Regions from separate parts of the Rhodococcus sp. NPDC076796 genome, predicted to be linked through region 1. Evidence: riboswitches for the same ligand, from Rfam matches in the RefSeq annotation. Region 1 holds a riboswitch; each other region holds the start of a gene.

Region 1 (9,887 bases):
CGGGCTTCCACGAGATTCCGCCGGACGTTGTCGCCGCGCAGGTTCGCTCCGTCGTCTCCGACATCGGCGTCGGCGCAGCGAAGACTGGAATGTTGGCCTCCACCGCGATCATCGAAGCGGTCACGGCCGTCTGCACCGAAGTCGGCATCGGCCGAGATCAGCCGGTTCCCCTGGTCGTCGATCCGGTGTGCGCGTCGATGCACGGCGATCCACTGCTGCACGCCGAAGCACTCGACGCCATCCGCCACACCCTGTTTCCCATCGCCTCGCTGGTGACTCCCAACCTCGACGAGGTTCGGCTCATCACCGGCATCGACGTGGTCGACGACTCCAGCGCACACCGCGCCGCCGAGGCCCTACACGGATTGGGCGCGCAGTGGGCCCTGGTCAAGGGCGGTCACCTGCGGACGTCAACGCACAGCACCGACCTGCTGTTCGACGGCGACACCTTCCTCGAGTTCACCAGCGAGCGCATCGACACCGGCAACGATCACGGCGGCGGCGACACCCTCGCCGCATCGATCGCCTCGGCCCTGGCGCACGGATACTCCATGCCCGACGCGGTGGCGTTCGGCAAGGAGTGGGTCACCCGCTGTCTGGCTGCGTCCTACGATCTGGGCGCAGGCCACGGACCGGTGTCACCGCTGTGGCGACTGCACGAGTCGGAGGATGCGTAGGTCGTCGGGTGCGCCCTTGATCTTCGGAGCGAAGAAGCTGCGGCGATAGGGCTTGGAGACCACGCGTAAGGCGTCGAGCACCTCCGGCGGGACCGCCTCGAGAGCCGCTGCGGAGATCATGACGTTGCCGTTGCCGCCGGTCTGCATCACCCGGGCGGCGACGGTGACGTCGACGCCCAGCCAGTCCGATCCCACCTGACGCGGGCTGCCGGTGTGGATGCCGACGCGCATCGTCGGGGTGTAGCCGTCGACGTCGACGCCCTTCAGGGCCTCGCGGGCCGCGAAGACCGCGTCGACGGCTTTGCCCGCATCGGCGAACACCGCCATGATGCCGTCGCCCAGCCTCTTGACGACGTGGCCACCGCGGAATGCGACCTCGGGTTCGACGGCTTTGGACACCTTGCGCAGCAGCGTCAGGGTGGCGGTGTCGCCGGCCCGCAGCGACCAGGACGAGAAGCCGACGAGGTCCGTGAACACGATGGTGACGTCGTGCTCGCCGCGGCCACGGCCTGCGCGTTCGAGGATCGCCTGCCACAGCTGCAACGCCCCGAGGCCCACTTCGCGGGACGCGCCGGGTTCGTCGTCGAGTCCATTCGCAGCCAAGAACCTGTCGGCGACGCGGGCGACGGCCAGGGCTCTGCCCGGACCATCGATCGAGAGGGGATCGCCGAACGTGGGGTCACCCGGTAGTGCGCGGCGCACACGTCGAACCGCCCCGACCACCGCGGGCGCTCGGTTGGTGGTGCGGACCCACTCCACGACCGAGGAGACGACTGCGTTCACAGCATCGAGCGTAACCCACGGTTACACATACTTTCCCTCACCCTTCGGCGCGCGCGGCCTCGCGCTCGGCACCCACCGGAACCCCATTGGGGCCCTCGACCGACTGCGCGTAGACGCCGATGCCGTAGGCCACGGCCGCACCGTTCTTCGCCAGTGCGGCGCGGTCGACGTTCGCCAGGGTGTCCTGGTCGGTGTGATAGTTCTCGTCGAAGGTCTGATCCGCGGTGCCGCCCCACTTCTCGGCCTGCGCTGCGGTCTTGGTGTCGTCCGCTCCGCTGAACACGCCACCGGCGGGGATGCCGACCTCGATGAACGGGCCGTAGTCCGAGCGACCGTCGAAATCGGTCCCGTCGACGGCTACGCCCCCCTCTGCCAGTCGCTCGACGAAAGTACGCTCGATGGCGTCGGATCCGGTCGGTCCGGCGGGCTCACCCACCTGGTCGGAGTCGTCTCCGTCGTAGGCGAGGTAGCCGGCGTTGTTCGAGCCGATCATGTCGAAGTTCAAGTACAGCGCGATGTTTCGCTTGTCCTCGTCGGACAGGCCCTCGACGTATTTGGTCGAGCCGACGAGTCCGTTCTCCTCGGCTCCCCAGAACGCGAAACGCACCGCGTTGGTGACCTCGGGGGCACTGCCCATCTGCAGTGCGGTCTCGAGTACTGCCGCCGTGCCGGTTCCGTTGTCGTTGATGCCGGGGCCGTCGGGGACGCTGTCGAGATGCGCACCGGTGACCACCACGTTCTCGGTGGAACCCGTGGTGGTCTGCGCAATGATGTTGCGACTGTTGGTCGTTTCGGTTTCGGTGACGAGTGTCAGCGTCACCTCGGGTGCGGCCAGAACGGCCGCGCCGTCCTCCTGGCTGACACCGCCGGTCGGAATCCGGGCGGTGTCGGCGTCGCCGAGCGTGCCGGAATCGAGCGGTCCCGGTTCGTTGTTGACGATGATCGCGGCGGCCGCTCCCAGTTCTGCTGCGACGGTTTGCTTCACACCGAACGGGCATACTCCGCGCGGCACGACCGCGACGGCTCCGGCCAGGTCGAGGCCGGTGTAATCGGCTGCCTCGCAGCCGTCTGCGCCGGTGGGAGCGCCGACGACGCGTGCGGTGATCCCCTCGGCCGTGGTGGTCGGCGAGTAACTGAGCGCGAACACCGGGATCTCGGTGCCCGCCAGCGACAGCGTTTGGGTCTGCGCCTCGAAGGTCTCGAACTCGAATTCCGGGGTGGTGACCTCGAACCCGGCCGATTCGAGTTGCGAGACAACATAATCGACACTCGCGTCGTAACCGGCGGTGCCGGCCGCGCGGTTTCCGTCGTTCTCGGCGGCGAAGGCTTCCAATTGTTCGAGGTGCCCCACCAACGCCTCCTCGGTGACCGCGGCAGAGAGCCCCGGCCCGTCGGGTGTGGCGAAAACTCTGGCCGGTTCCTCGTCCGAGGTGGACGAGCAACCGGCCAGAATCAAGACAGTGACAGCGCTACCTGCAAGCAAGGAAATCCGCATAGCGGACACCCTACCGGCGAGCAGCGTCAGGCGTCCCGACGATTGACGACGAACACTGCTGCCCCGAAGATCACCGCGGTGAAGACGACGAAGTAGATCAGGCTACCGATCGGACCCCAATGGAAGTCGATTCCGCCGCTGGAGCCGAGGAAGTGATTGGCATTGAGGAACGGCATGAACGGCTGGATCTTCTCGCCCACCTTCGGGATGAGGCCGATGACGTTCTCGATGAGCAGCGGCCACAGCAGCAACACGGCAATGGCACCGGCGGACTGCCGAATGAGCGCACCCACTGCTACTGCCAGAACGATCTGTACGAACGCCAGGATCGCCGCGCCGTAGACGACACGCCACGTGCCGTCCACATCGAAGCCGAGGAGCGCCCCCGCCTCCTCGCCTGCAATCGACTTCGCCAGGAACAGCGCACCGAACGCCAGGATGAGAGACAGCACCGCGCCGTACACACCGACGATGAGCGCCTTCGCACCGAGGACCGAAGCCCGATTGGTGACCGACTGGAACGTCGTGCGGATCAGACCGAACCGGTATTCGCTGGTGACGGTCAGTGCCGCCAGAATCATCAGCACCATGATGCCCAGCCCGCCCACACCGCTGGCGACGACGTCGTAGGCAGTCGTCGGAGGCAGGCCTTCCGGTGCGTCGGGTCCGATGGCGGTCTTGGCCGCCCATCCGAGGATGGCTCCGAAGCCGAGGCCGAACACCACCACTATCGCGCTGCACCACCACGGCGACTTGGTCGAGGTGAACTTGATTCTTTCTGCTGCCAAGACGCCCATCAGAGTGACCCGCCCATCGCTTGCTGAGTGTTGGGGTTTTCGGCTCCCGCGCCGTGGTATTGCACTGTGTCTCCGGTGAGTTTCATGAAGGCTTCCTCGAGCGAGCCTCGCTGAGAGGCCAACTCGTGCAGGGTGATTCCGGCCCGACCGGCGATGTCGCCGATCGCGTCGGTGGTCGAGTTCAGCACCACGAGCGAGGGCTGAAGTTCATCGGTCTTGTCCGGCTCGCGCACGGTGAGACCGGCGGTGGTCAGCGCCTGGCGCAGACCGTCGAGTTGCGGGCTGCGAACGCGCACCGATGCCTCGGAGGCATGGTCGATGAATTCCTGCACCGAGGAATCGGAGATCAGTTTGCCGCGTCCGATGACGATGAGGTGTTCCGCGGTCTGCGCCATCTCCGAGAGCAGGTGGCTCGAGACCAGCACTGTGCGGCCCTCGGCCGCCAAGCGCTGCATGAACTTTCGGATCCAGACGATGCCCTCGGGATCGAGTCCGTTGACCGGCTCGTCGAACAGCAACACCTTGGGGTCGCCGAGCAACGCACCGGCCAGGCCGAGCCGCTGCGACATACCGAGTGAGAACCCGCCGGCATTCTTCTTGGCCACCTCGGACAGGCCCACCAGACGCAGCACCTCGTCGACGCGCGACTTCGGAATGCCGTTGGAGGCCGCCATCCACTCGAGATGTGCACGCGCCGAACGGTTCGGATGAACCCACTTGGCGTCGAGCAGAGCGCCGACGGTACGCAGTGGCTGCTTGAGATGGCTGTAGCTCTTGCCCTCGATGGTCGCCGTTCCCTTGGTGGGGCGGTCGAGGCCGAGGATCATCCGCATCGTGGTCGACTTGCCTGCGCCGTTGGGGCCCAGGAAGCCGGTCACGATGCCGGGTTTGATGGTGAAGGTGAGGTTGTCGACCGCCGTCACCGCGCCGTATTGCTTGGTCAGTCCTGTCACTTCGATCATGGGTACAACTGTCCCCCATCGACAGCGTCCGCACATCGACCCACAGTCGCCTTCTCCATCATCCTTTCGGATGACACACACCCTGAGACAGTCGGTCGTATGGGCGGCATTGCGGGTCGAGCAGGCGGCATGCGGTCGCAAATGCGCGCGCGTTTGCCAGGTGCGCGCGGAATCGTCCTCGTATCGCCACTACTCCGCGCGCGTTTCACGAATGCGCGCGCGTTTGCGAGATGCGACGACGCAGCCGTCGCAGGGGCGGCACGCGGTCGCAGGGGCGGCATGCGGTCGCAAACGCGCGCGCGTTTGCCAGGTGCGCGCGGAATCGCCCTCGTATCGCCACTACTCCGCGCGCGTTTCACGAATGCGCGCGCGTTTGCGAGATGCGCAGCACCACAGGCGACGCTGCGCCGACGACACCGCACCTCACATAGGCGAGCTGGCCTGCGCCCAGAATCGTTTCGGAATACGGCCGGCATGTCGGGCCTGGTAGCCCGCCGCCACCGCGTTCCGCATCGCCGACGCCATCAGCGCCGGATCCTTCGCCCGGGTCACCGCGGTCGCGAGCAGCACCGCATCGCAGCCGAGTTCCATCGCGAGGGTGGCGTCGCTGGCTGTGCCGATGCCGGCGTCGAGGATCACCGGAACCGATGCGGCGTCGACGATCATCTCGATGTTGTGGGGGTTGGAGATGCCGAGGCCGGTGCCGATGGGTGAGCCGAGCGGCATGACGGCGACGCAGCCAATGTCCTCGAGCCGCTTGGCCAGCACCGGGTCGTCGGTGGTGTACGGCAGCACCTGGAAGCCGTCGTCCACGAGTTGTTCTGCGGCCTTGACCAATTCGATGGCGTCGGGCAGGAGGGTTCGCTCGTCGGCGATCACTTCGAGTTTCACCCAGTCGGTCTCGAGCGCCTCACGGCCCAGTTGCGCGGTGAGAACTGCTTCCGCCGCACCGCGGCAGCCTGCGGTGTTCGGCAACGGGGCGATGTTCAACCGGCGCAGCAGATCCAGCACTCCCGTCCCACCTGCGGCGTCGACGCGGCGCATCGCGACGGTGGTCAGTTCGGTTCCGGACGCGACGAGGGCGTCCTCGAGCACCGCGAGATTCGCCGCTCCGCCGGTGCCGGTGATGAGCCGGGAGGTGAAGGTGCGGCCTGCGATGGTCAGACCCGTCATGGCCTCAACCACCCTGAACCGCCGTGAGAACGTCGATTTCCCAACCCTTTTCGACGCCGGTGGTGTCCCAGCGACTCTTGGGCAGCACCGCTCCGTCAACGGCGACAGCGATGCCCTTCTCGGGCATGCCCAGGAATTCGAGCAGCCGACGCATGGTCATATCCTCGGTGAGCAGGTGGTCCTCACCGTTGACGGTGATACCGATCGCGACCTGTGTCATGGTGTCCTCTCGATCTGCGGAAATCTCTGGGGCTCGGCCGCTTTCGCCTCGGGCAGCGTCTCGCCGGAGATCAGCGCGGCGACGGCGTCGGCGGTGATGGGCGCGAGCAGGATGCCGTTACGGCCGTGTCCCGTGGCGGCGATCAACCGGGGAGACAGCCTGCCGATCAGCGGCAGCCCGTCCGGGCTCATCGGCCGCAGTCCGGCAGCGGTTTCGTACAGCTCGTACTCGCCGATGCTCGGCATGAGTCGTTCGGCGTCGGCGATGAGGTCTCGTACCCCGGCGACGGTGACCTGGGTGTCCTGGCCGGATTCGTATTGGGTTGCGCCGACGACCAATCCGTCGCCGCGCGGTACCAGGTAGATTGCACGGCCGTGCACGGTTCCGCGAACGGTCCGGTTCGGCGGCGGTGCGGCGCTCGGCCGCCGTCGCAGGCGGAGGATCTCCCCCTTGACCGGCCGAACCGGCAGCGTGGGCCACAACGCGGCCGACTGGGCACCGGCGGCCAGGACCGCCTGGTCGGCGTCGGGCATGGTCTCCACCGGGGTGGTCACCAACTCGACTCCCGCGTCCAGGCACCCCTGCTCGAGCGCGGCGATCAGCGCCCGATTGTCCACCGACAGTTCGGTCGGAGCCAGCAGGCCCAGTCGAATGTTCTGTGCCAGAGCAGGTTCGAGCTCACGCAGCTGCGCTCGTGCCAAAATCTCGAGTTCGTGCCCCTGTTCGCCCACCCATTCGGCGATGGTTCGTAGGTCGGCGGCGTCGGCGGAGTCGAGGGCGACCGTCACCGATCCGGTCGCGGAGAACACGGAGGGGCCGGGGAGGCGTCGGGCGAAGTCCGGCCACCGCGCCAACGACGCAGCGCCCAGATGCAGCAGTTCGTGTTCGCCGGGCCAGCCCTCGGACAACGGGGCCAGCATTCCGCCTGCGACCCAGGATGCGCCTCGACCGAGCGCGGGATCGTGCACGACCACTCGGTGACCGTCCTCGGCCAAGCGCAGCGCCGTCGACAACCCGATGACGCCTCCGCCGATAACGACGATATGCACGCGATTCACGTCCTCACTCCCTGCGCCCGCATGATCGGGTTCAGGTATTGACGGTAAGGGCGGCGAACCCACTCTCAGCCCCACGAACCCTGGGACTCCCGCGATCAATCTTCGTTTTACAGCCACCATGAGAATACAGTTCGCTTTGTGCATCCATCTCAGACCGCCCGCAACCAGACTCCCCGTGAGCGTCTTGCGTCCGCTCGCCTGTACCTGTGTACCGATGCCAGGCGCGACAAGGGCGACCTCGCGCAGTTCGCCGAGGCCGCGTTGTCCGGTGGCGTCGACATCATTCAGCTGCGCGACAAGAACTCCGCAGGCGAGCGAGAGTTCGGTCCCCTCGAAGCCAAGGACGAGCTCGCTGCGCTGGCGATTCTGCTCGCTGCGACCAAGCGGCACGGTGCGCTGCTTGCGGTGAACGATCGCGCGGATCTGGCATTGGCCTCGGGCGCGGACGTGCTGCATCTGGGTCAGGGCGATCTGCCGGTGCACTATGCCCGTCAGATCCTCGGGCCGGACGTGGTGATCGGCCGGTCGACGCAGAACCGCGCTCAGTCCTCGCTCGCCGCGATCGAGGACGGCGTCGACTACTTCGCCGTCGGGCCGGTGTGGCCGACGCCCACCAAGCCCAACCGCAAGGCCGCGGGACTCGAAGCTCTGCGCGCCACCGCGGACGCGCTACCGGAACGGCCGTGGTTCGCCATCGGCGGCGTCGACGCGACCAACGTGGATCAGGTTCGAGCGGCCGGAGCCGACCGCATCGTGGTGGTCCGGGCGATCACCGAGGCCAGGGACCCACAGGCCGCAGCCCGCGAATTGGTCCAAGCGCTGCAGGCCTAGAGCCAACCCAGCACTGCGGACGGCGTCAGGACCTGCACCGATTCCGGCAGCCGGTCGCGTAGTCCGCGGTCGGCGGTGACGAGCGCGGTCAGGTCTCCGTCGATGTCGGCCTGCTCGGCCAAGGTGTCGTCGCCACTGCCATCGGCGAGAATCGTCCGGGTGCGGGGGTCTTCGACCACGGCGTCCCGGGCCTGGCCTTCGAGCACGGCTTCGATGCAGGTGAGCCAGCCGTACTGACCGCTGGGCAGTTCGACGGTGCGGGGCAGCGTCTCGGCCAGCGAGGTCAGCAGTGCGCCGGTCGATCCGGCGCGATCCTTCCACCATCCGTTCGGCCGGGACCCCAGCACGTTCGCGGTGTCGAGCAGCACCCGCAGCGGCACGGTGCGGAGCGACGGCCAGCTGGACGCGAACCCCGGATGCAACGGGAGTTCGTCGACGATCGACTCCGGTACCCAACGCAGCTCGGTGCTCTCCCCGTTGGGCACAGTGGTCAGCGGATGATCGGTATCGGCGACGACGGTGGTGTAGGACCAGCCGCTCTCGACGCTCGCGGTGACGCGCTCGCTGCGCACACTGACCTGTTCGGCCGAAATACCGGCTTCTTCGTGGGCCTCGCGCACCGCCGCGTGGGCGGTGCTCTCGTGGGAATCGCGGGCTCCGCCGGGTAGTGCCCAGGTTCCGCCCTGGTGACTCCACAGGGCACGGTGCTGCAGCAACACCACCGGCTCGCCTGCATCGGACGGCGCACGCAGCAACAGTCCGGCGGCACCGTGCTTTCCCCAGTGCCGAGTGCCGTTCTCGCCGATCACCCAGCCGTCACCGTCACCACGCATGCTCACCACCCTAGGTGAATCACCTGCCTGTAGTGGCTGCAGTACCGTCCGCCTACTTATATGCTCGGGTGCGTGATCGCGGCCGGTATTACCCCCTCCGCTGCCGTCCCCCCGACAACGGCTACGCACGTCGGTGTCGCTGCAGGCAAGCCACCGGTTCGCTACACGATGCGTTCGACGCCTGCGCGGTTGGTCGCGATGGGAATCGCGCTGGTGGTGCTCGCGTTGACGGTCGGAAATCTCGCGTCCACGGCCGTGCACGATCGGGTCGACACCCTCGGCACCCTGTTGGTGCGCACCGAGCCCTTCGCGAACTCGGCACAGAATCTGTACGGGGCCCTGTCGGTGGCCGACGCGGCTGCGGCCACCGCGTTCATCGCCGGTGGTCTCGAACCGCCCGAGGTACGCGAGCGCTACTCGCAGGCGCTCGGGGAGGCGTCGTCCGAGCTGATCGCGGCCTCGGCCGGGGTGACCGAGAACGACGCGGCCACCAGCGCGGTACTCACCCAGATCGCCGCTGGGCTGCCGGTGTACAGCGGTCTGGTCGAGACGGCCAGGGCCAACAACCGCAGCGGAAATCCGGTGGGCGCGGCGTATCTCGGTGAGGCATCGACGATGATGCAGACGAGTTTGCTGCCCCTGGCGGAGAAGTTGTACACCGAGCAGGCGTCGCGGGTGTCGGCCGATCAGGAACGGTTCACCAATCCGCCCCTGTTCGCGATCGGCTCGCTGGTGTTCCTGTTGCTGATGACCGGCCTGGCCCAGTGGTACCTGTCGCGGACCACTCGCCGCACGTTGAACGTCGGATTCCTCGCTGCCACAGTCGCTGTCGCCGGGCTGCTCGGCTGGATGCTGGTGGTGGGACTGGTGTCCTCGATCGCCACCGATCGCGCGATCGACCGCGGAGTGTCTCCGCTCAAGTCCTACACGACGGGTTTCATTCTGGCGCAACAGGCCAGGGCGGACGAGACTCTCGATCTCGCCCGCCGCGGCGGCGGTCAGGATTACGGACAATCGTTCGACGCCAACGTCTCTCGGCTCACGGAGATGTTTCAGGG
Region 2 (9,887 bases), on a different contig from region 1:
CGCCCGACGACGGTCTCGACGCTCTCGTCGCGTTCGTCGATCGGGGAGTCTTCGGGCCGACCGTTCGGTGAATCGGCTCAGTGAGCCAGGTGCCCCCGCAGCGTCGACTCGGTGTAGTCCGTCCGAAAGATACCGCGCTGCTGCAGGATCGGGACCACGTGGTCAACGAAGTCCTTCAGAGAATCCGGATATCGCGGACACATCAGATTGAATCCGTCGGCACCACGGCCGATCCACGACTGCATCTCGTCGGCTATGGACTCCGGTGTGCCGATCATCGTGGCGTGCCCGCCGCCGGCCGCGAGGGTGCCGAGCAGTTCCCGCACGGTGGGAGCATCCTTCTCGACGATGCGCAGGATCGTTTCGTAGCGACCCAGCGGTCCGGTGAACTCGGCCGCCGGGGGCAGGGGCGGTACCGGAGCATCGAGTTCCCAAGCAGCACAGTCCTGCCCGGTGAACGTGGACAACATCGCCAGCGACTGCTCGGTGGGTAGCAGCCGATCCAGCTCGGCCTTCTTCCGGCGGGCTTCTTCCATGGTCGAGCCCACGTACGTCACCAGACCCGGCATGATCCCCACCGCCGCGCTGTCGCGACCGGAGCGGTCGATGCGTAGCTTGACGTCGTCGTAATAGCTCTGCGCCGCAACGAGATCGTAGGCGACGGCGTAGATCGCCTCGGCGTACTTCGCAGCGAGATCACGCCCCGGGCCCGACGCGCCGGCCTGGAACAGGACCGGCCTGCCCTGCGGCGACCGCGGCACCGTCAACGGGCCGTCGACCCGAAAGTGTTTGCCGTCGTGGTCGATCGAGTGCACCTTGGCCGGATCCGCATAGTCTCCGCTTCGATCGAGCGTCAACGCGTCGGCCTCCCACGAATCCCACAGCGCGAGAGCAGTATCGACGAACTCCTCGGCGCGCGCATAGCGCTCCTCACGAGCGGGGATGACGTCCATTCCGTGATTGCGTGCTTCGGCGTCGAACATGGAGGTGACGACGTTCCAGCCGGCACGGCCGCCGCTGATGTGATCGAGCGACGCCAACATGCGTGCAGCATGGAACGGGGTGTAGAACGTGGACGACACCGTGGTGACGAGACCGATGTGCGTCGTGGCCCTGGCCATGGCCGACAGCGCGGTGATCGGCTCGAGGAACCAGGTGCCGGCCCCGGCCGGGTCGCGCACCGAATGTCCGTCGGCGAAGAACACCGCATCGAACTTTCCCCGTTCGGCGAGCTGCGCGAGTTCCTCGTAGTACGAGATGTCGCCGAGATCCTCCACCCGCGACTCGGGATGACGCCACGCGGCGCTGTGGTGGCCGCAACCGTAGAGAAACGCGTTGAGGTGCATGTCAGTTCTTGACCAGGCCGCCGTCGACGACGAGATTCTGGCCGGTCACCGACCGCGCCCACGGCGAAGCGAAGAACAGCAGGGCATCGGCGAACTCCTCCGGCGTGGTGACGCGTTGCAAGGGGGTCGAGGCCGCGATGAAGTCGAACACCTCGGCCGGGGTCGCGGCACTGGCATCGGTGGTGCGCAGCAGTCCTCCCGAGACCATGTTGACTGTGATGTTGTCTGCACCCAGGTCCGCGGACAACGTTCGCGTCAGTGAGAGCAGTGCGGCCTTGGACGCGGTGTAGTCGTGATACGGCACCACCGGATTCTGGAACAAATTGGTGCCCACGTTGATGATTCGTCCGAACCCCGCCTCCCGCATACCTGGCAGTGCAGCCTGGGTGGTGAGCAAGGCCGCGCGGACGCTGCCACGCAGCTGTGCGTCGAAACGCTCCCAGGTGATGGTGTCGGCTTTGGGCCGGGCATCGCCGTCGAAGGAGAAATCGGCCAGCGCATTGTTGACGACGGTGGTGATCGGGGTGCCGAAGTGTTCGCGTGCAGTGTCGAACAGTGCGGCGACGGCCGACTCGTCGGTGACGTCACCCTGCACTGCGATCGCGTTCTCGCCGAGTCGGTCCGCCAGCGCTTCGGCAGCATCTCTGCTGTTGCGGTAATCGATCACCACGCGTGCACCCTGACCGGCAAATGCTGCCGCGATCGATGATCCCAGTCCGCGTCCACCGCCGGTGACCAAGACCGTCTGCTCGTCGAATTTCATGTGCCTCGCCTCTCGTTCGAGGTCGGGACCGTCGCGAGGGACAGGAAATACCGAAACGTCACGACATTCCCTTCGCTGGTCCTAACCAGATCAGGTTCGACGGGTGTGTTCTCAGCCCCTGGGGGCACCCCGTGTCGCGCTCGACTGTACCTGTAGCGGCCTCTACCGCTTTCTTGTGTTCGGCGTAGACAGCCGAACACAACCGTATGCAGCGATCAGCCGATGACAGCCCAGCCGTGCGGCGGAACGCTCACCCGCCCGTCGTTCACGTTCGCCTCACCTGCCAGTACTTCGCTGCCCTGGACCGGGTGGTCGATGGCATCGTCACCGAGATTGAGCGCCACCGTCAGCGAATTCTCGCCCGCCTGCGCACGATAGAGCAGCGCGGTGTTCGTGAGCTCGAGCGTTTCGGTGCGCGCGGAGTACAACCACGGGTTTCGACGCCGTACACCGATCAGCTCCTGATGAATGCGGAAGACCGGCCAGCCGTACGGGGCCAGATCATCGGACGTGTCGGGGTACTCCGGACGCACCTCGTCGTCGCCGCCGACACGGTCCTCCTTGATGCCTCGGAACGCCTGCTCGTCGCCGTAATAGATCATCGGCATACCGCCCACGGTGAACAGAACCACCAACGCGTGCACCAGATGTCGCTCGTCCTCGATCACGCTGGCGATGCGATTGACGTCGTGATTTCCGACGAACGTGGCGGGCACGAAGGCGTCGAGCCACCCGTTGTGGCGCTCCAGAGCGTGGGAGAGCTCGAAGAAGTTCCTCTCGCTCAGACCGCTCCAGATCGCCTTCCACAGCTCGTACTGGGTGACCGAATCCAACGTGGAGGCCGAGACGATTCGGTCGTAGTCGCCGTGAATGACCTCGCCGAGAAAGTATGCGTCCGGGTGCTTTTCCCGAACCTTCGGCAGCACCGCGGCCCAGAAGCGCGGCGACACCGCATATGCCGCGTCGAGCCGCCAGGCGTCGACGCCTCGCCCCAGCCAGTGCGAGAGCACGTCCACGACGTACTGCTGCACGTGCGGGCTCTCGTGGTTGAGCGCAACCAGTTCGTCGTGGCCCTCGAAGTTTCGATGCGTCGGCTCGTCCCCGGACCAATCGAGGTGGAACCACTGCGCGGCCTCGGAGTCCGCACCCTCGGCGAGGGCCTGGCGGAACTTCGGAAAGCTCTGCGCCACATGGTTGAACACGCCGTCGAACATGACCTTGAGGCCGCGGGAATGCGCTGCGGCGATCAGGGAGTCGATGTCCTCGTCGGTGCCCAATCTGCCGTCGACGTGGTAGTAGTCGACCGTGTCGTAGCCGTGCTTCTCGGACTCGAAGATCGGACCGAGGGCGATGCCCGACGCGCCGAGCTCGAGTGCGTAGTCGAGCCACTTCTCGATTCTGTTCAGCCGGTGCAGATCTGATTGGGACTCACCGTCCCAGCCGTGCACCGGTGCGCCGGTGAAGCCGAGCGGGTACAGGTGCCACCAGATCGCGTGCTTCGTCCACTCCATCAGGACTCCATGATCGAGTCGCGGCCGAGCTCGCCCGCACCGGCATGACCGGACAGGCTGGTCACCAAGTCGAATTCGGCCAGCAGACAGCGCAATACGTGCGCCACGCCCTCTTGCCCGCCGAGTGCGAGTCCGTAGAGGAACGGTCGGCCGAGCAGTACCGCGTCGGCCCCGAGCGCGAGGGCCTTGGCCATGTCGGCTCCGGTGCGTACGCCCGAGTCGAACAGGACTGTCAGCTGCTCGCCCACCGCGTCGACGATGGACGGCAACGCGTCGAGTGATGCTCTGGCCCCGTCGATCTGACGACCGCCGTGGTTGGAGACGACGATGCCGTCGACTCCGTGCGCTGCGGCCTCTCGCGCGTCGCCGACGGTGCAGATTCCCTTGAGCACGATCGGGCCGCTCCAGTGCTCCCGCAGGAACGCGAGGTTCTTCCACGACAGACCGGGGTTGGGGAACATCTGCGCCCAATGCATCGCGGCGGCAACGGGATTCTCTTCGACGGGCTGCCCCAGGCCTGCCTGGAACGCTGGATCCGTCAAGTAGTTCTCGATACCGAGGTTGGCGAGGAAGGGGAGGTAGCCACGGTCGAGATCGGCCGGCCGCCAGCCCAGCAAGGTGGTGTCGAGAGTCAGCACCAGCGCGCTGAACCCGGAATCCTTCGCACGCTGCAGGAAGCTCAGCAGCACCGACTCGTCCGTCGGCCAGTAGAGCTGATACCAGCGGGGAGCGTCGCCGCCCGCCTCGGCAATCTGCTCGAACGAATGCGAGGCCTGCGTCGAATGTATGTACGGCACACCGAGTTCCGCAGCTGCACGGACGGTGGCGAGCTCACCGTCGGGATGGGCGAGAGTCTGAATGCCCACGGGAGCGATCAGCAGCGGTGCGGGCATGTCGGTGCCGAGCACGGTGCACGCGTGGTCACGGGCAGCCGAGCTGCGCAGCATCCGCGGCGTGATTGCCCACCTGTCGAAGGCGGCCCGGTTCGCACGAGCCGTCGAGCCGCTACCCGCGCTGGCGACGATGTAGCCAAGAGCCTCCGGCGAGAGCTTCTCGGCAGCCTGGTCCTCCAGCCGCGCCAGGTTGGTGGTGATCGACGGTGTCTGCTGCGCGAACATCCCCGCGGCGTAGATGCCGAGTTGGTGATCGCTGAAGTTGCTGGGCCTGGCCTCGGTCATCGTTCGACCCTACCGGGGCAGCGCCGCCGATCGGGCGAGAAATGCGTCCAGCAGAGCCGAGCAACGCAACCGAGCTGCAGGTTCGGCGTCTGCAATGGCGCGGCGAATCTCCTGCACGTCCACCGCATGTTCGACGCCGTCGCGGTCCCACGCCGCGGCCCACGCGTCGTAGGTGTCGAGGTCGATTTCGGGGTGGAACTGCAGTCCGAGGTGCGGTCCGAGGACGAACGCCTGTTGTGCGGCCGCGTTGCGGGCGATCACCGTCGCCTCCGGGGGAGCGGTGAACGTATCGCCGTGGAACTCCATCCACGGGCCCGGTGCGATGAGCTCGGGATCGGAGGTCTCGACGTCGACGAAACCGTACTCGGGATGCTCGGACTTGCGAACGGTCCCGCCGAGCACCCGAGCGAGCAGCTGACCGCCGAAGCACACACCGAGGATGGGGACCTGCGCGTCGATCGCGTCCTGCACGTACGCGATTTCCGGCGCGAGCCAGGTCAGCGTGTCGTCGTACGCGGCGTCGGGTGAGCCCATGACCACCACCGCCTGCGCGCCGGACAGCGGCGGCGGCGCGAGATCGGGACTGTGGTCGAAGGAGTGCACGTCCAACTGGAAACCCCTGGCGCGCAATTCGGCGTCGAGGGTGCCGATGTCGCGTCGCGCGAGAGCCGGGTCCTGATCGTGGACGAGTACTACGGCGCGCGGGTCGTTCGTGTATGTCACAGGGCTCCTTTACGGTGTTCGTGCACACCGTACGACAGACTGGATCCGATGCCACCTCGTAGACGCACAGCCCGATCCACCACTGCCCGCACCGTCAAGGCCGGGCAGAGCAGCGCTGCGCGAAAGTTCGCGGCCGCCAAGAACGGTGAGCCTGCGGACAAGAAACCCGCGGCGAAGAAGGCCGCACCTCGCAAGCGAGCAGCCCCGCGCAAGACCTCACCGCGCAAGTCCGCTGCCCCCGATCTGCGGGTGCCCGATCCCGGTGAGCGCGTCTGGGTACTGGACGTGCCGTTCGAGGATCGGTCGGCGGCGGGCGCTGCTGGGGCGCGCTGGTATCCGGGTCCTCGGGTGTTCGCGTACTACGGCACGGAGCTGCCCGAGTATCTGCAACCGTACGAGTCGATGCCCTACAGCCTGCAGCGGTGGCTCGAGGACGATGCCAACGAAAACTGGCGTGACGAAGAGGTGCGGGAGCGGGCGATGCAGCCGCGTGACACGCAGCTCGAATCCGTTCGACGCCATCTCGCCGCGCTCGAGGCCGGGTTCCCGTACTTCGCGCAGATGGATTCGACGGGTCTGGGCAAGACGTTGGCGGTGTGCGAGGCAGTCCGGCAGATGTCGGCAGCCGAGATCGGCACGGTACTGGTGGTCGCACCCAAGGGTGCGTTGCCGGGGTGGCGTCGAACCATCGCAGACAGTGAGGCAGACATCGAGCCGGCCGACCGCAAGCGCTGGCTGCTGATCACGTACCAGTCGACGAAGAAGCTCCTGTCGGTTCCGCCCGAGACCGACCTGGGCAAACGTAAACGGACACAGAACAAGCGGACCATCTCACTCGGCGAGCTTCGGTTCGACATCGATGTGGTGATCGCCGACGAATCGCATGCGCTGATGAACATCGAATCGCAGCAGTCGCAGATCCTCTGGCGGTATCAGGAAGCGGCCCGCTCGGTGGTCTGGATGTCTGCCACGCCCGGCTATCAGCCGCTGCACTTCGCCTACATGGCGAGGGCCGTCGAGCGCAGCCGCGGGGTCGAGATCCTCGGTGACGACGAGTATCTCGGCTATGCGGTGACGATGAAGTGGGCGGAGTTCCTCATCGAATCCGGGTTCGCCGTCAAGGCAGGCAAGGCGACGACGGGGTTGACGACGTGGCGGTGGGAGCCCGAGGACGCGGCCCGACGCGCCCGCGATATCGCGTCGGTGCACGGGTGGTTGTCGGGAGGCGCTGTGCCGTGGTCGATTTCGCGGCCGTCCCCGCCGACTCCGCGTGAGCCACTGGGGCAGGAACTCACGGCCGCGCAGAAGCGGTTGTACAACTCGGCGTGGGTGGACTACCGCAAGGAAGTGGGTCTGCCGATCTGGAAGGCCGTCGGCGGCAAGCGGGTGCTGCAGAAGAATCCGAGCACCCGCGCCGCTACCCTGCGATTCCGTCAGAAGTGTTCGTACTTGCGCATTCCCGCGTCGGCCGATCAGGTGCGGACGTGGGTCAAGGCCGGCAATCAGGTGTTCGTCTCGATGTTCTACCGCGAGTCGGTCGCCGCGCTGGCGCAGACACTGCGCGACGAGGGTCTCGACGTCGCAGTGGTCGACGGCAGTATGAGCAGCCCGGAGCAGGAGGCGTCGATCAGACGTTTTCAGACCGGCGACGCGTCGGTCATCGTCTCGACCACCACCAGTGCGATCAATCTGCACACCAACGAGTTACTGCTCCCGGAAGGGACGGTCTCCACCCTCGCCCCGCGGGTCACGCTGATTCACGATCCCCGGTGGACCCCCATCGACATTCGTCAGATCGAGGGGCGCGCCAACCGAATAGACAAGGACCACAACCACACGACGTCGACCTGCTACTACGGCTACGCCGAGGGCACGGTCGAAGAAGAGATGGTGCTCACCGGCATCGAACGTATCGCTGACCTGGGATCGATCGTCGGGCAATCGGATCTGATCGACCCGGAGGCTTTCCTCGCAGCGAAAGTGGATGCCGGAAAATAGCGACAATTGTGACCATTCCTCCATCTGACGGGGGTACGTTCGGTCGTATCGGCTCTTCGCCGATATCGGGCTCGTCTCGACGCCAGGAGTAGTCATGATCGTTCTCGGAATCATCCTCGCCCTGATCGGCTATTTCGCCGGCATTTCAATTTTGACGACTATCGGCATCATTTTGGTGGTCGTCGGTCTGGTTCTGACGGTGCTCGGTTCGATGGGGCGCGCAGTCGGTGGCCGCAAAACGTGGTTTTGACGTACGAGTTAGAACACACGTTCGAGTTCTGCTAGCCTGAGCAGGCCCCCGGAGTTGGCGATGCAGCCAGCGGAGCCACTTCGGGCGGTCCATATCGGACGGCATGGATTCTCGAAGGCGGTCGCGCGCGATGGCACTCGAACCCGAGCCTGCGGCCGGCTCGCTGTACCGCGTCGGAGACAGGTGGGCCGAGAGAGCACCCACGCGGTGTGGCAACGGTCATCGGCTCGTCGCCGGTTCGGTTCTCGTCGGTTCGCGAGCGTGTTCGTGCGAGCTGGGGCATCACCGCACGCATCAGTGCCAGTCCTGTGGCGTCGTGAGATTCACACCGGAGCTGGGCCCGTCGTGCAGTGATGCAAGCTTCGATTCCCGCGCCGCGCGCGCTCGGCCTGCCGTCGTGGACAATCGTGATCATGAACGAGGTCATGAAGAACGGTGAGACTGCGGTCGACCTGGGTCGGCTGAGACACGATTTCACGCGATTCATGATGAGTTACAAGTTCGGGATCGACGAGCTGATCACGAAGATCAACATCCTGAAACAGGAATTCACTCACATTCATCGCTACAGCCCCATCGAGCACGTCTCGTCGAGGTTGAAGACGCCCGAGAGCATCGTCGACAAGGCCCAGCGCAAGAAGTGCGCACTCAATCTCGACGCGATCCGTGCGAACATCTTCGACGTCGCCGGGGTCCGCATCACCTGCAGCTTCATCTCCGACACCTACCGCATCGCGGACATGCTCAGCAGCCAGACCGACATTCGGGTCGTCGAGGTCAAGGACTACATCGCGAATCCGAAACCCAACGGCTACAAGAGTTTGCACCTGATCGTCGAGATTCCGGTGTTCATGTCCGACCGCGTCCAGCCGGTGCTCGTCGAGCTGCAGATCCGCACCATCGCGATGGACTTCTGGGCGAGCCTGGAACACAAGATCTTCTACAAGTACCGCGGGGAGATCCCGCCGACTCTGCTCGCGGAGTTGACCGATGCCGCCGAGAGCGCGAACAAGCTGGACGAGAAGATGGAGAGCCTGCACGACGAGGTGGTGGAACTGGGCGGCGACTCCGAGAATTCGATCGATCTGGGCGCGATGCCGCCGATGGCCCTGCCTCCCGAGTTGCTGCACATGCTGCTCACCGCGCAGTCCGATGCCATCGATCCGGACTGACGAGGCTTTTCGAAACGAAGAACCCCGCTGCTCGACGGTGAGCAGCGGGGTTCTCGTCTGTGCGGGAGTGGACCTATCCGATGTGGACCGGGGTGTCTCCGACGGGCAGGTCGTCCTTCTTCGCGCGGACGAGCCCGAGCACGACCGGGCACACGAGCGCGACCAGGATCGCGGCGGTGCCGAAGGCCCAGGCGTAACCCGATACCTCGGCTGCGAAGGCGTGATCGATGGTGGCGAGCACGAAGTCGCGGATCGGCTCCGGCAGCGCGGCCAGTACCTCGTCGCTCGGGATCTCCTGGCCCGCGAGGGCCTCGGCGGGGACTCCTGCGGGCGGAGTCGGTGCCGGGTTGTCGGCCAGGTACGACGTCTTGGACGAGGTGTACACCGTGGTGAACACCGCTGCGCCGAGTGCGCCGCCGACCTGCAGGGTGGCGTTGATCAGAGCGGAGGCGGCACCCGCGTCGTGATCCGGTACGCCGATGAGTGCAACGTTCTGCATCGGCACCATCAGCAGGCCGAGGCCGAGGCCGAGCAGCACGACTCCGGGAAGGACGTGCGTCCAATAGGAGGTGTCGACGCCGATCTGCGTCAGCAGGAGCAGGCCGATCGCCGAGACGACGGGGCCGACGGCCATCAGTGGCTTGGGCCCGATCTTCGGAACGAGAGCGGACGCGATCGCGGCGGTGATCAGGATGCCGCCGGTCATGGGCAGTGATGCGACGCCGGCGATCACCGGGCTCATCTCGAGCACGATCTGGAAGTAGAAGGTGAGGTACAACGTGCCACCGAGCAGTGCGGCACCGATCACGGCGGATCCGATGTAGGCGGCACCGCGGTCACGGTCCAGCAGCACACTCATCGGAAGCAGCGGGTTGTCGGACTTGGTCTCGACGACGACGAACGCGGCGAGCAGAGCGATGCCGAGCGCGATGAAGGAGATGGTGGG
Region 3 (9,887 bases), on a different contig from region 1:
GCTGTCGTAGAGGAATTTCGAGTACTCGGTCCACTTGTCGAGACTCTGCCGTCCTACCTCGCCAGTGGAGTCCTTCATGTACTTATCTGCGAGCATCTCTTGGCTCTCGAAGACGAGCGATTCGTCGGTGAATGTTCCCGGATTGGCGTCGATCAGATCCTGTGCGGCCTTGTCCGGATCGTCGGCGGCGAGTTGGTAGCCGCGCTGAAGTGCCTGGACGAACTTCTCGGCCTGATCCGGATGGGCTGCGAGCCAGGGTTCGTTACCACTGATCGTGATCGCGTAGGCGTCGGGAAATCCGTAGTCGGTGTAGTCGAAGTACTTCATCGGCGTTCCGCTGTGCTCGGCCTCGATGCCTTCCCACGCAAAGTAGGAGACGGTGAAGTCGGCGGTACCGGAGTAGACCGCCTCGTACGCCGAGGTGCCCAGTACCACCGTTTCGTATTCGCCTGTGCCGCCGTCATTCTGGATGACCTTCTCGAGTCCGGCCTGCTCGCCGGACTCGCCGAAGCCGGCATAGACCTTCCCGTCGAGCGCCTTCGGGCTCGGTATGTCGTCTCGATCGGCGCGAACTCCGATGCCGGTCGCCCAGTGTTGGAGCGGCGCGAGGACCGAGACGATCTGCGCGCCCGCCGAGGTGGCGAAGACGCCCGAACTCTGTGTGCTGATACCGAACTCTGCGTTTCCGGCATCGACGAGAGTGTCCGCCGCAGTATTGTTGTACGGCAGAATCTCCACGTCCAGGCCGGCGTCGGCGAAATAGCCTTCCTGCAGGGCCACATAGAGGCCGGTGTGGTTGGTGTTGGGCGTCCAGTCCAACGCGAACCGAATGGTGTCGGAGTCCGTCGAGTCCGAGCAGCCCGCCAGCCCGGTCGTGGCAACGACGGCCGCCGCCAACGAGGCGAGAATTCGAGTGGTTCTCATGCGTACACCGCACTCTCGGCCAGGGGCCATGGGGTGGGATGTAAAGCGCTGTCCCAGAACATCAATTCGTACCTCGATGCCACGACGAAGGCGTCGATCATCTGCTCGCGCTGTATCGGAGTCGCGGCAGCAGCCGCGTCGTCCACGAATGTCCTGGCTGCGTCGACGATGGCATGGAATTCGGGAGCGTCGTACGCGGCCACCCACTGCGCATACGGGTGATCGGGATCGCGATCGAGAACCGCCCTCGCGGCACCGGCGAGTGAGCGGCCGACGTCGGCGTAGATCCAGAAGCACGGCAGAACAGCTGCTGCTGCAACAGGATACGGTTCGGTTGCCGCCGTCGCGGTCAGGTAGGACGTGTAACCGAGGCATGCCGGTGAAGGCTCGGGCGTCCGGGTCGACGGGGGCAGCGCTCCACCGGTCAGCATCGCTTCGTGCGACGCGGCCTCGTCCATCGCGCTCGCGGCGGCGCTTGCCCAGAATGCTCCGGCGACCGGGTTCGGTGCGTGTGCTGCCAGCAGCGACAGCGACTTGACGTACCCACCGAGATAGAGCGAGTCCTGTTCGAGGTACCGACGGAACGCGTCGAGCGGAAGCGTCCCCGCCCCGAGGAGTCGAAGAAATTCGAGGTCGTCGATCGCGCGTCGAATGTCCTCGGAGGCATCCCACAGTAGATCGGTGAAGCGGACCGGGTCCGCAGATACAACAGGCGTCATCGCCTTGACATCCCTTCGTCAGCATTACCTGCATCAGGTTCGGCGGGTTTGATCTCAGCATCCGCATCGGCGGACACACCCCGTGTCAGAACGAAAGCGACAGTAACACCGGTCACTCGGTGTCGATGCCGCCGCCCCTGTATCTGCGGTTCGGCGTCAGCCCAGCATGTCCTCGAGTTCCATCCCCTTGGTCTCCCTGATCTTGGCCTTCACGAAGAAGAACGAGAGCGCGGCGAACATAGCGAACCCTGCGTAGATCACCCATAGCCCCACAGACGACGTCAGTGGTGGGAAGGCAAGCGTGACAGCGAAGTTGGCCATCCAGTTGGCTGCGGTACCGATGCCGAGCGCCATGGCGCGCATGCGGTTGGGGAACATCTCACCGAGCATGACCCACATGATCGGACCCCAGGTCGAGGCGAAGAAGATGACGAACAGATTGGCACCGACCAACGCGATCGCACCCCACGGAGCGGGCAACGTGACGTCATCGCCGCTGCCGGTCGCCTGCGAGAACGCCACCGACGCCATGACGAGCCCGCCGAACATGCCGATCGAGCCCGCCATCAGCAGCTTGCGCCGACCGATTCGGTCGACGAACAGGATCGCCACGAACGTCATGACCACGTTGATCACAGCGGTGATGACAGAGGTGGTGAACGATTGATCCTCGGTGAAGCCGACCGACCGCCACAGCGTCGTCGAGTAGTAGAAGATCGCGTTGATGCCGACCAACTGCTGCAGCACGGCCATCGTGATGCCGACCCAGACGATGGGTTGCAGGCCGAACTTCGGACCGCGAATGTCGGCGAACGACGAGCGTGACTCCTTGCGCAGCGTCAGTCTGATCTCGTGGACGCGCTCGTCCGGATGCAGCTCACCGGTGATCTCGGCGAGGACTCGGGCCGCTTCTTCGTCGAGATGCTGACCGACGAGGTAGCGCGGAGACTCCGGGATCAGGGTGGCCAGCAACCCGTACACGAGAGCGGGAATCACGCCGACCAGGAACATCCAGCGCCAGGCCTCGATGCCGAACCACAGGTCGTTGGACGCGCCGTCGGCGGCACCGGCGAGAAGGGCGTCGGACAGCAGAGCTGCGAAAATGCCGATGGTGATGGCCAATTGCTGGAGCGAGGCCAGGGAGCCACGCCATTTGGCCGGAGCGATCTCGGCGATGTACGCCGGTGCGATCACCGAGGCGATGCCGATTCCGAGTCCGCCGAGCACTCGCCAGAGCATGAGATCGGGGACGCTGAACGCCAATCCCGAACCGATCGAGGAAATGACGAACAGGGCCGAGCCCAGCAGCATGACTTTCTTGCGTCCCCAACGGTCTGCGAGGCTGCCGGCGAACCAGGCACCCACTGCGCACCCGATGAGGGCGATCGCGACCACGAAGCCGGTGGTGAACGAGCCGAGGGAGAAGTGATCTTCGATCGAGTCGACAGCGCCGTTGATGACCGAGCTGTCGAAGCCGAACAGGAACCCGCCCACAGCAGCGGCGATGCTGACGCCGATGACCTTCGCTGCGTGGCGGTCCGAGGTCTGATTCATGAGTGATGCACCTTCCGGCCGCGCGCACGGGCGTCGGCCGCTGGGGAGACCGTACGGCAGGGATTGTCGTACCGTCCCCGGACATTACGCCTGGTAATTTGCCGCGCGAACGAGACCGTCAACGAAGGTCGAAATCCTCGTCCGAGACGGTGAAGCCGTGGCCGACCTGATCGGAGCACGTGACCCCGGTCTGTTCGTCGATGCTGCACTGCAGGCCGTTGGTTGAGCCACTTCCGGGGACGGTGAGCACTTCGCCGTACGGCAAGGCCGCCGCAGGACCGTCGAAACGGTGGAATTTGGGATCGCCGAGGCTTTCGAACTTCGCCGGGGACCCGGCGATCAGCTGCACAGCATTGGGTTTCACCGCCGTTCCCGACGCCCCGCTGCCGGGAACCTCGGGTGCCGAATCAGGGAGTGATCCGTGGCATCCGGCGATCGAGGATTCGAGGACGGCGATACCGCACTCGAATTTTCCGCTGGGGCTCGAGAAGTAGTACCAGCCGGGTGCCTTGCCTGCGTAGTCCTGCGGCTTCGCCTGGGCTGCAGCAGGACTCGTCGGTGCCGGAGTGGTGGACGTCGGCGTGCCGGTCGCGGTGGTGGACGGTGTTGCCGACGTGGCAGAGGGGGCGGAGGGAGCCGTGGTGATCGGGGTGGGGCGGTCGGTGATCACGGTGGCCATCGGACCGTCGCCTTCGCCGCTCGCGCCGCAGGCCCCGAGCAGGCACGCCCCGACGACTGCCACTGCGGCACATCCGATTCTCTTCATCGCCGGTTCCTTCGCTCGCAGGCGTCGACGCTGTGCGTATCGTCGCCGAGGGGGTGGTAGATGTTGGTACGTTGGGCAACGACCGAACGGGAGGTGCCATGGTCACCGAGTCCGATTCCGCTGCGTCCGATACCGCTGCGTCCGATTCCACCGTGCTCGTGGCCACGCCCTACGGTGACGTTCTGGGCTATCCGGTCGCTGCCGATGCGTCCCCGATCGTGGCCTGGCGGGGTATCCCCTATGCGACGCCTCCGGTGGGGAAGCTCCGGTTCCGTGCGCCGCGTCCGTTGCAGCCCTGGTCGGGGGTGATCGACGGCCTCGAATTCGGTGCGATGGCTCCGCAGGGACGCGACAGCCCGGTGCCGATCGATCCGTCGCTGTCGATTTCCGAGGACTGTCTCACGCTCAACGTCTGGGCTCCCCGTCCCGACGCAGAACTGCGGCCGGTGCTGGTGTGGATCCACGGCGGTGCGTACTCGCTCGGATCGTCCGCGCAGCGGGTCTACGACGGGAGGAACCTCAGCGAGAACGGCGACGTGGTGGTGGTGACCATCAACTTTCGTCTCGGCGCGTTCGGGTTCCTCGACCTCTCGTCGTTCTCCACCGACGATCACACCTTCGAGACCAATCTGGGACTGCGAGATCAGATTGCCGCGCTGCAGTGGGTCCGCGAGTGCATCTCCGCGTTCGGCGGCGATCCCGATCAGGTGACGGTGTTCGGCGAATCCTCCGGGGGAGCGTCGGTCACCACGTTGATGACCTCTCCGAAGGCCGAGGGCCTGTTCCAGCGAGCGATCGTGCAGAGCGCGCCTGCGACCTCGGTGTACGGCCCCGAACGCGGAGCCGCGGTGGCATCGAGATTCCTGGAGTTGGTGGGGGTCGACCCGGAAGACATCGGGGAACTGTTCGACATGCATTTCACCAGACTGGTCACCGCCGGCGACACGCTTTGCTACGAGATCCCGACGACAGTTCCTGGGACACTTGGCCTTTCGCCGGTCGTCGATGGAGATATCGTTCCGCGCTATCCCGTGGCAGCCTTTCAGAAGGGCCTCTCGCACAAAATCCCGTTGATCATCGGCACCAACCACGACGAGCCCTCGATCTTCCGATTCATGAAGTCTCCGTTGATGCCGATCACCTCCGACACCGTCTCCGAGATGTTCCGCGCCATCGCTCACGACCACGCGGATCTGCCCGCCTATCGAGTCGCCGAGATCATGGCTGCATACCCGGACCGTGACAAACCGGCTGGGGCACAGGCCATGTCGCGTGACGCTGGATTCCTCATGCCGAGCGTGTGGATCGCCGACGGGCACAGCAGGCATTCGCCGACATGGATGTACCGATTCGATCATGCGACCCCGATGCTCAAGGCCGCACGGGTGGGAGCCGGACACGCGACCGAACTGCCGTATGTCTTCGGCAATTTCGGAACGCTCAACCGAGACCCCACCTTCTGGCTCGGTGGCCGAAAGCCGGCGATGGCGGTGTCGGCGCGGATGCAGAGACGCTGGCTCGCTTTCGCGCGGTACGGCGTCCCCGCGGCATTGGATGCGTCCAAGCATTGGGCTCCGTACACCGAGAAGACGCGCTTGACGCTGGTGATCGATGCATCCGACACTCTCGTCGACGACCCCGACGGCGACATGCGCGCTGCGTGGGGCGACCAGGTTCTCGGATTCAGCTGACGCGTCGTCCATGCGCTTTTTAGCACGGACGTGGCTGACATGAATCGAACGTAACAGCAAGAACACCAGTCGCTCGAGTCACACCGGTAAACAATTGGATGTCAGCACGCTGTCGGTGGGGGCAGTTATGTTCGGTGTGTGTTGATGTCGAGGATCGTCGAAACGTCCCGTGCCGTGGCAGCGACGCGCTCGCGCAAGGTCAAGATCGAGCAGATCGGTGCCCTGCTGGCCGAGGCCGATGTCGGTGATATCGAGCCCGCCGTGTCCTGGCTGTCGGGGGAGTTACCGCAGGGGCGGATAGGGGTCGGCTGGCGCACGCTGGCCGATCTCGACGTTGCGGCTGCTGCGGACTCGACATTGACGGTTGCCGAGGTGGACGAGGCGATATCTTCGGTCGCGGCGACGTCGGGGGCCGGTTCTGCTGCGCGCCGGGTGGCGCTGCTGACCGACCTGTTCTCTCGGAGTACAGCCGAGGAGCGTCAATTTCTGATCCGGCTCGTCACCGGCGAGCTGCGTCAGGGCGCGCTCGAAGGGATCATGGTCGACGCAGTTGCCGCGGCCACGAACCTGCCGCAAGCGCCGGTGCGTCGCGCATTCATGCTGTCTGGTCGTTTGCCCGCGACGGCGATCGCCGCCATCACCGGTGGCGTCGACGCGCTGGATGCATTCCGGCTCGAGGTCGGTCGACCGGTCCGGCCGATGCTGGCGTCGCCCGCGGAATCTCTGCGCGGTGCTTGGGAACAACTGTCCGGCGATGTCACCGTGGAGTACAAGCTCGACGGTGCACGAATTCAGGTGCACCGCTCCGGAACCGACGTGAGCATCTACACGCGTACTCTGCGCGACATCACTGCGAGTGTGCCCGAGTTGGTGGACCTGGTTCTTGCGCTGCCGTGCGATTCGGTGGTCCTGGACGGGGAGACCCTCGCGCTCGAAGACAGCGGCCGCCCGCGACCGTTCCAGGAAACGATGAGCCGATTCGGTGCCGAGAGCGCGCACGAGCTGCTGCTGCAGCCCTACTTCTTCGACTGCCTGCACCTCGACGGTGTCGACCTGCTCGATGCTCCGCTGGAGCAGCGCCTGGCCGCATTGGATCGAGTGGCACCGGGGCACCGGATTCCGAGTGCCGTCAGACCCGATGCGGACGCGGCAGAGGCCCACTTCGACGCAGCGCTCGACGCCGGGCACGAAGGGGTCATGCTCAAAGCTCTCGGTGCGCCGTACGCGGCAGGCCGCCGCGGAAAGAGCTGGCAGAAGGTCAAACCCGAGCACACCCTCGACCTCGTCGTCCTCGGAGCCGAGTGGGGATACGGGCGCCGCACCGGCTACCTGTCCAACCTGCACCTCGGAGCTCGCGATCCCGACGGCGGTGACCCGATCATGGTCGGTAAGACCTTCAAAGGCCTGACCGACGTTCTGTTGCAATGGCAGACCGACGAATTCCCGAAACACGAGCGAGAGCGGGACGAGCACACCGTGTACCTGCGCCCCGAACTGATCGTCGAAATCGAACTCGACGGCGTGCAGGTCAGCCCACGTTACCCGGGCGGTGTGGCCCTGAGATTCGCGCGAGTACTGCGATACCGCCCCGACAAGAACCTCGCCACCGCGGATTCCATCGACGCGGTGCGCGCACTCCTTCCACACTCGTGAACAGTTCCGACGATTAATACATACGAAACCGGCCGAACGATCCCGTAACACGGCGCAAAATATCTTGAGGGTGCAAGCCAGCGAGAGATGGAGTGCCAATGATGTCCACAGTTCGAGCTGCTCTGGTCCAAAGCAAGTGGACCGGTGACAAAGAATCGATGATCGCGGCACACGAGGGGTTTGCTCGGTCCGCCGCCGAGCAGGGCGCGAAAGTCGTCTGTTTCCAAGAACTTTTCTACGGTCCGTACTTCTGTCAGTTACAGGATGCGAAGTTCTACGAATACGCAGAATCGGTACCCGGGCCCACCGTCGACCGTTTCGCCGCATTGGCGAAAGAACTCGGCATCGTGATGATTCTGCCCGTCTACGAGCAGGAACAGCCCGGACTTTTGTACAACACCGCTGCCGTCGTCGATGCAGACGGCACGTATCTCGGCAAGTATCGAAAGCACCACATCCCTCACGTGAACGGATTCTGGGAGAAGTTCTATTTTCGTCCCGGCAATCTGGGGTGGCCGGTGTTCGACACCGCGGTCGGGCGTATCGGTGTCTACATCTGCTACGACAGACATTTCCCGGAAGGGTGGCGCGCACTCGGTCTTGCCGGTGCCGAAATCGTCTTCAATCCTTCGGCCACCTCGCGGGGCCTGTCCAACTACCTGTGGAAGCTCGAACAACCCGCCTCGGCCGTCGCCAACGAGTACTACGTGGGCGCGATCAATCGAGTCGGAATCGAATCCGAATACGGTGACGACGACTTCTACGGGACCAGCTACTTCGTGGACCCCGAAGGCAAATTCGTCGGCGAGGTGGCGTCGGATTCGGAATCCGAAATTATCGTGCGCGACCTCGACATGGATTTGATCAAGGTGGTCCGCGACCGGTGGGCCTTCTATCGCGACCGTAGACCCGACGCATACGGCCCACTGGTGCAACCCTGATGGCCACCACCTTCGTGCACGGTGGGACCGTGGTATCGACCACCGGCGCACAGGAATTGGATGTTCTCATCGACGGTGAAAGCATTGTCGCAGTGCTGGCACCCGGATCGGTCTCCCTGGCCGCGGACCTGAAGACCTCGGCGGACGTGGTCGTCGACGCGACCGGCAAATACGTCATTCCGGGTGGGGTCGACGGACATACACACATGGAGATGCCGTTCGGCGGTACGTTCGCCTCCGACACCTTCGAAACCGGAACGCGCGCAGCGGCGTGGGGTGGCACGACGACGATCGTGGACTTCGCGATTCAGACACCCGGTCAGCGCGTCCAGGACACTCTGGCGCAATGGCACGACAAGGCCGCGGGGCAGTGCGCCGTCGACTACGGCTTCCATCAGATCATCGGCGACGTCACCGACGATTCCCTGAAAGCCATGAGCGAGTTGGTATCCGAGGGCGTCACCAGTTTCAAACTCTTCATGGCCTACCCGGGCGTGTTCTACTCCGACGACGGCAAGATCCTGCGCGCCATGCAGTCCGCCGCCGAAACGGGTGCACTGCTGATGATGCACGCGGAGAACGGCATCGCGATCGACGTACTGGTCGCTCAGTCGATCGCGCGTGGAGACACGGCCCCGTACTTCCACGGCACGTCACGGCCGTGGCAGCTCGAGGAGGAGGCGACGCACCGAGCCATCATGCTGGCCAACGTCACCGGTGCACCGCTCTACGTCGTACACGTCTCTGCCAAGCAGGCCCTGGAACAGATCGCGCAGGCCCGGGGCAACGGGCAGAACGTCTTTGCCGAGACCTGTCCGCAGTACCTATATCTGTCGCTCGAGGAACAACTCGGCGCACCGGGCTTCGAGGGTGCCAAGTGGGTCTGCTCGACGCCATTGCGGTCGCGAGCGGAGGGGCATCAGGACGAATTGTGGCGCTATCTACGCACCGGTGACGTGGCGACCGTCAGTACCGATCACTGCCCGTTCTGCATGAAGGATCAGAAGGAGATGGGTATCGGCGATTTCTCCAAGATTCCCAACGGGATCGGCTCGGTGGAACACCGCATCGATCTGATGTTCCAGGGCGTCAAGAGCGGCAGGATCACGCTCGAGAAGTGGGTCGACGTCTGCTGCACCACACCGGCCAGGATGTTCGGAATGTATCCGAGGAAAGGCGTCATCACCCCCGGTGCCGACGCGGACATCGTGATCTACGACCCGAACGGACACACCAGCATCGGCGTCGACAAGACCCACCACATGAACATGGACTATTCGGCGTACGAGGGTTTCGAGATCGACGGGCACGTCGACACCGTGATCTCGCGTGGCCGGATCATCGTCGACGGCGGATCCTATTCCGGCACTGCTGGACACGGCCGATTCGTCCGACGCGACCTGTCGCAGAATCTGATCTGAGCTATGGACATCGGGGTAGTGCTCCAATGCAATCCGCCGGCGTCCCGTGTGGTCGACCTGGCCAGACAGGCAGAGACACATGGCTTCTCGCACGTGTGGACGTTCGATTCGCACCTGCTGTGGCAGGAACCGTACGTCATCTACAGTCAGATTCTGGCCGCGACGAGGCGGGTGACCGTCGGTCCGATGGTCACCAATCCCGCCACCCGCGACTGGAC

The links. A riboswitch is a leader RNA that binds a small molecule or an ion and turns the genes downstream of it on or off. The one in region 1 is predicted to bind thiamine pyrophosphate.
Region 2: linked by a shared signal. The riboswitch ahead of AB0366_RS15415 (3-oxoacyl-ACP reductase) and the one ahead of thiO (glycine oxidase ThiO) in region 1 are both predicted to bind thiamine pyrophosphate.
Region 3: linked by a shared signal. The riboswitch ahead of AB0366_RS25740 (TenA family protein) and the one ahead of thiO (glycine oxidase ThiO) in region 1 are both predicted to bind thiamine pyrophosphate.

What each region holds. Positions count from the first base shown of each region.
Region 1 is NZ_JBFBMS010000002.1:225,441-235,327, forward strand. It holds gene thiD (bifunctional hydroxymethylpyrimidine kinase/phosphomethylpyrimidine kinase) at 1-677, shown strand, start outside; gene AB0366_RS06235 (adenylate/guanylate cyclase domain-containing protein) at 639-1,460, opposite strand; gene AB0366_RS06240 (M20/M25/M40 family metallo-hydrolase) at 1,498-2,955, opposite strand; gene AB0366_RS06245 (ABC transporter permease) at 2,982-3,752, opposite strand; gene AB0366_RS06250 (ABC transporter ATP-binding protein) at 3,752-4,714, opposite strand; gene AB0366_RS06255 (thiazole synthase) at 5,138-5,887, opposite strand; gene thiS (sulfur carrier protein ThiS) at 5,892-6,107, opposite strand; gene thiO (glycine oxidase ThiO) at 6,104-7,156, opposite strand; TPP riboswitch at 7,155-7,268, opposite strand; gene thiE (thiamine phosphate synthase) at 7,304-7,996, shown strand; gene AB0366_RS06275 (NUDIX hydrolase) at 7,993-8,829, opposite strand; gene AB0366_RS06280 (hypothetical protein) at 8,902-9,887, shown strand, end outside.
Region 2 is NZ_JBFBMS010000004.1:288,103-297,989, reverse strand. It holds gene AB0366_RS15425 (TetR/AcrR family transcriptional regulator) at 1-71, shown strand, start outside; gene AB0366_RS15420 (LLM class flavin-dependent oxidoreductase) at 78-1,346, opposite strand; gene AB0366_RS15415 (3-oxoacyl-ACP reductase) at 1,348-2,109, opposite strand; TPP riboswitch at 2,159-2,251, opposite strand; gene AB0366_RS15410 (alpha-amylase family protein) at 2,325-3,620, opposite strand; gene AB0366_RS15405 (alpha-hydroxy-acid oxidizing protein) at 3,620-4,798, opposite strand; gene AB0366_RS15400 (type 1 glutamine amidotransferase) at 4,808-5,521, opposite strand; gene AB0366_RS15395 (helicase-related protein) at 5,570-7,519, shown strand; gene AB0366_RS15390 (DUF6131 family protein) at 7,614-7,769, shown strand; gene AB0366_RS15385 (GTP pyrophosphokinase family protein) at 8,195-8,941, shown strand; gene AB0366_RS15380 (MFS transporter) at 9,015-9,887, opposite strand, start outside.
Region 3 is NZ_JBFBMS010000015.1:68,864-78,750, reverse strand. It holds gene AB0366_RS25745 (ABC transporter substrate-binding protein) at 1-924, opposite strand, end outside; gene AB0366_RS25740 (TenA family protein) at 921-1,643, opposite strand; TPP riboswitch at 1,637-1,736, opposite strand; gene AB0366_RS25735 (sugar porter family MFS transporter) at 1,800-3,197, opposite strand; gene AB0366_RS25730 (hypothetical protein) at 3,316-3,963, opposite strand; gene AB0366_RS25725 (carboxylesterase/lipase family protein) at 4,062-5,654, shown strand; gene AB0366_RS25720 (ATP-dependent DNA ligase) at 5,793-7,307, shown strand; gene AB0366_RS25715 (nitrilase-related carbon-nitrogen hydrolase) at 7,409-8,248, shown strand; gene hydA (dihydropyrimidinase) at 8,248-9,669, shown strand; gene AB0366_RS25705 (TIGR03842 family LLM class F420-dependent oxidoreductase) at 9,673-9,887, shown strand, end outside.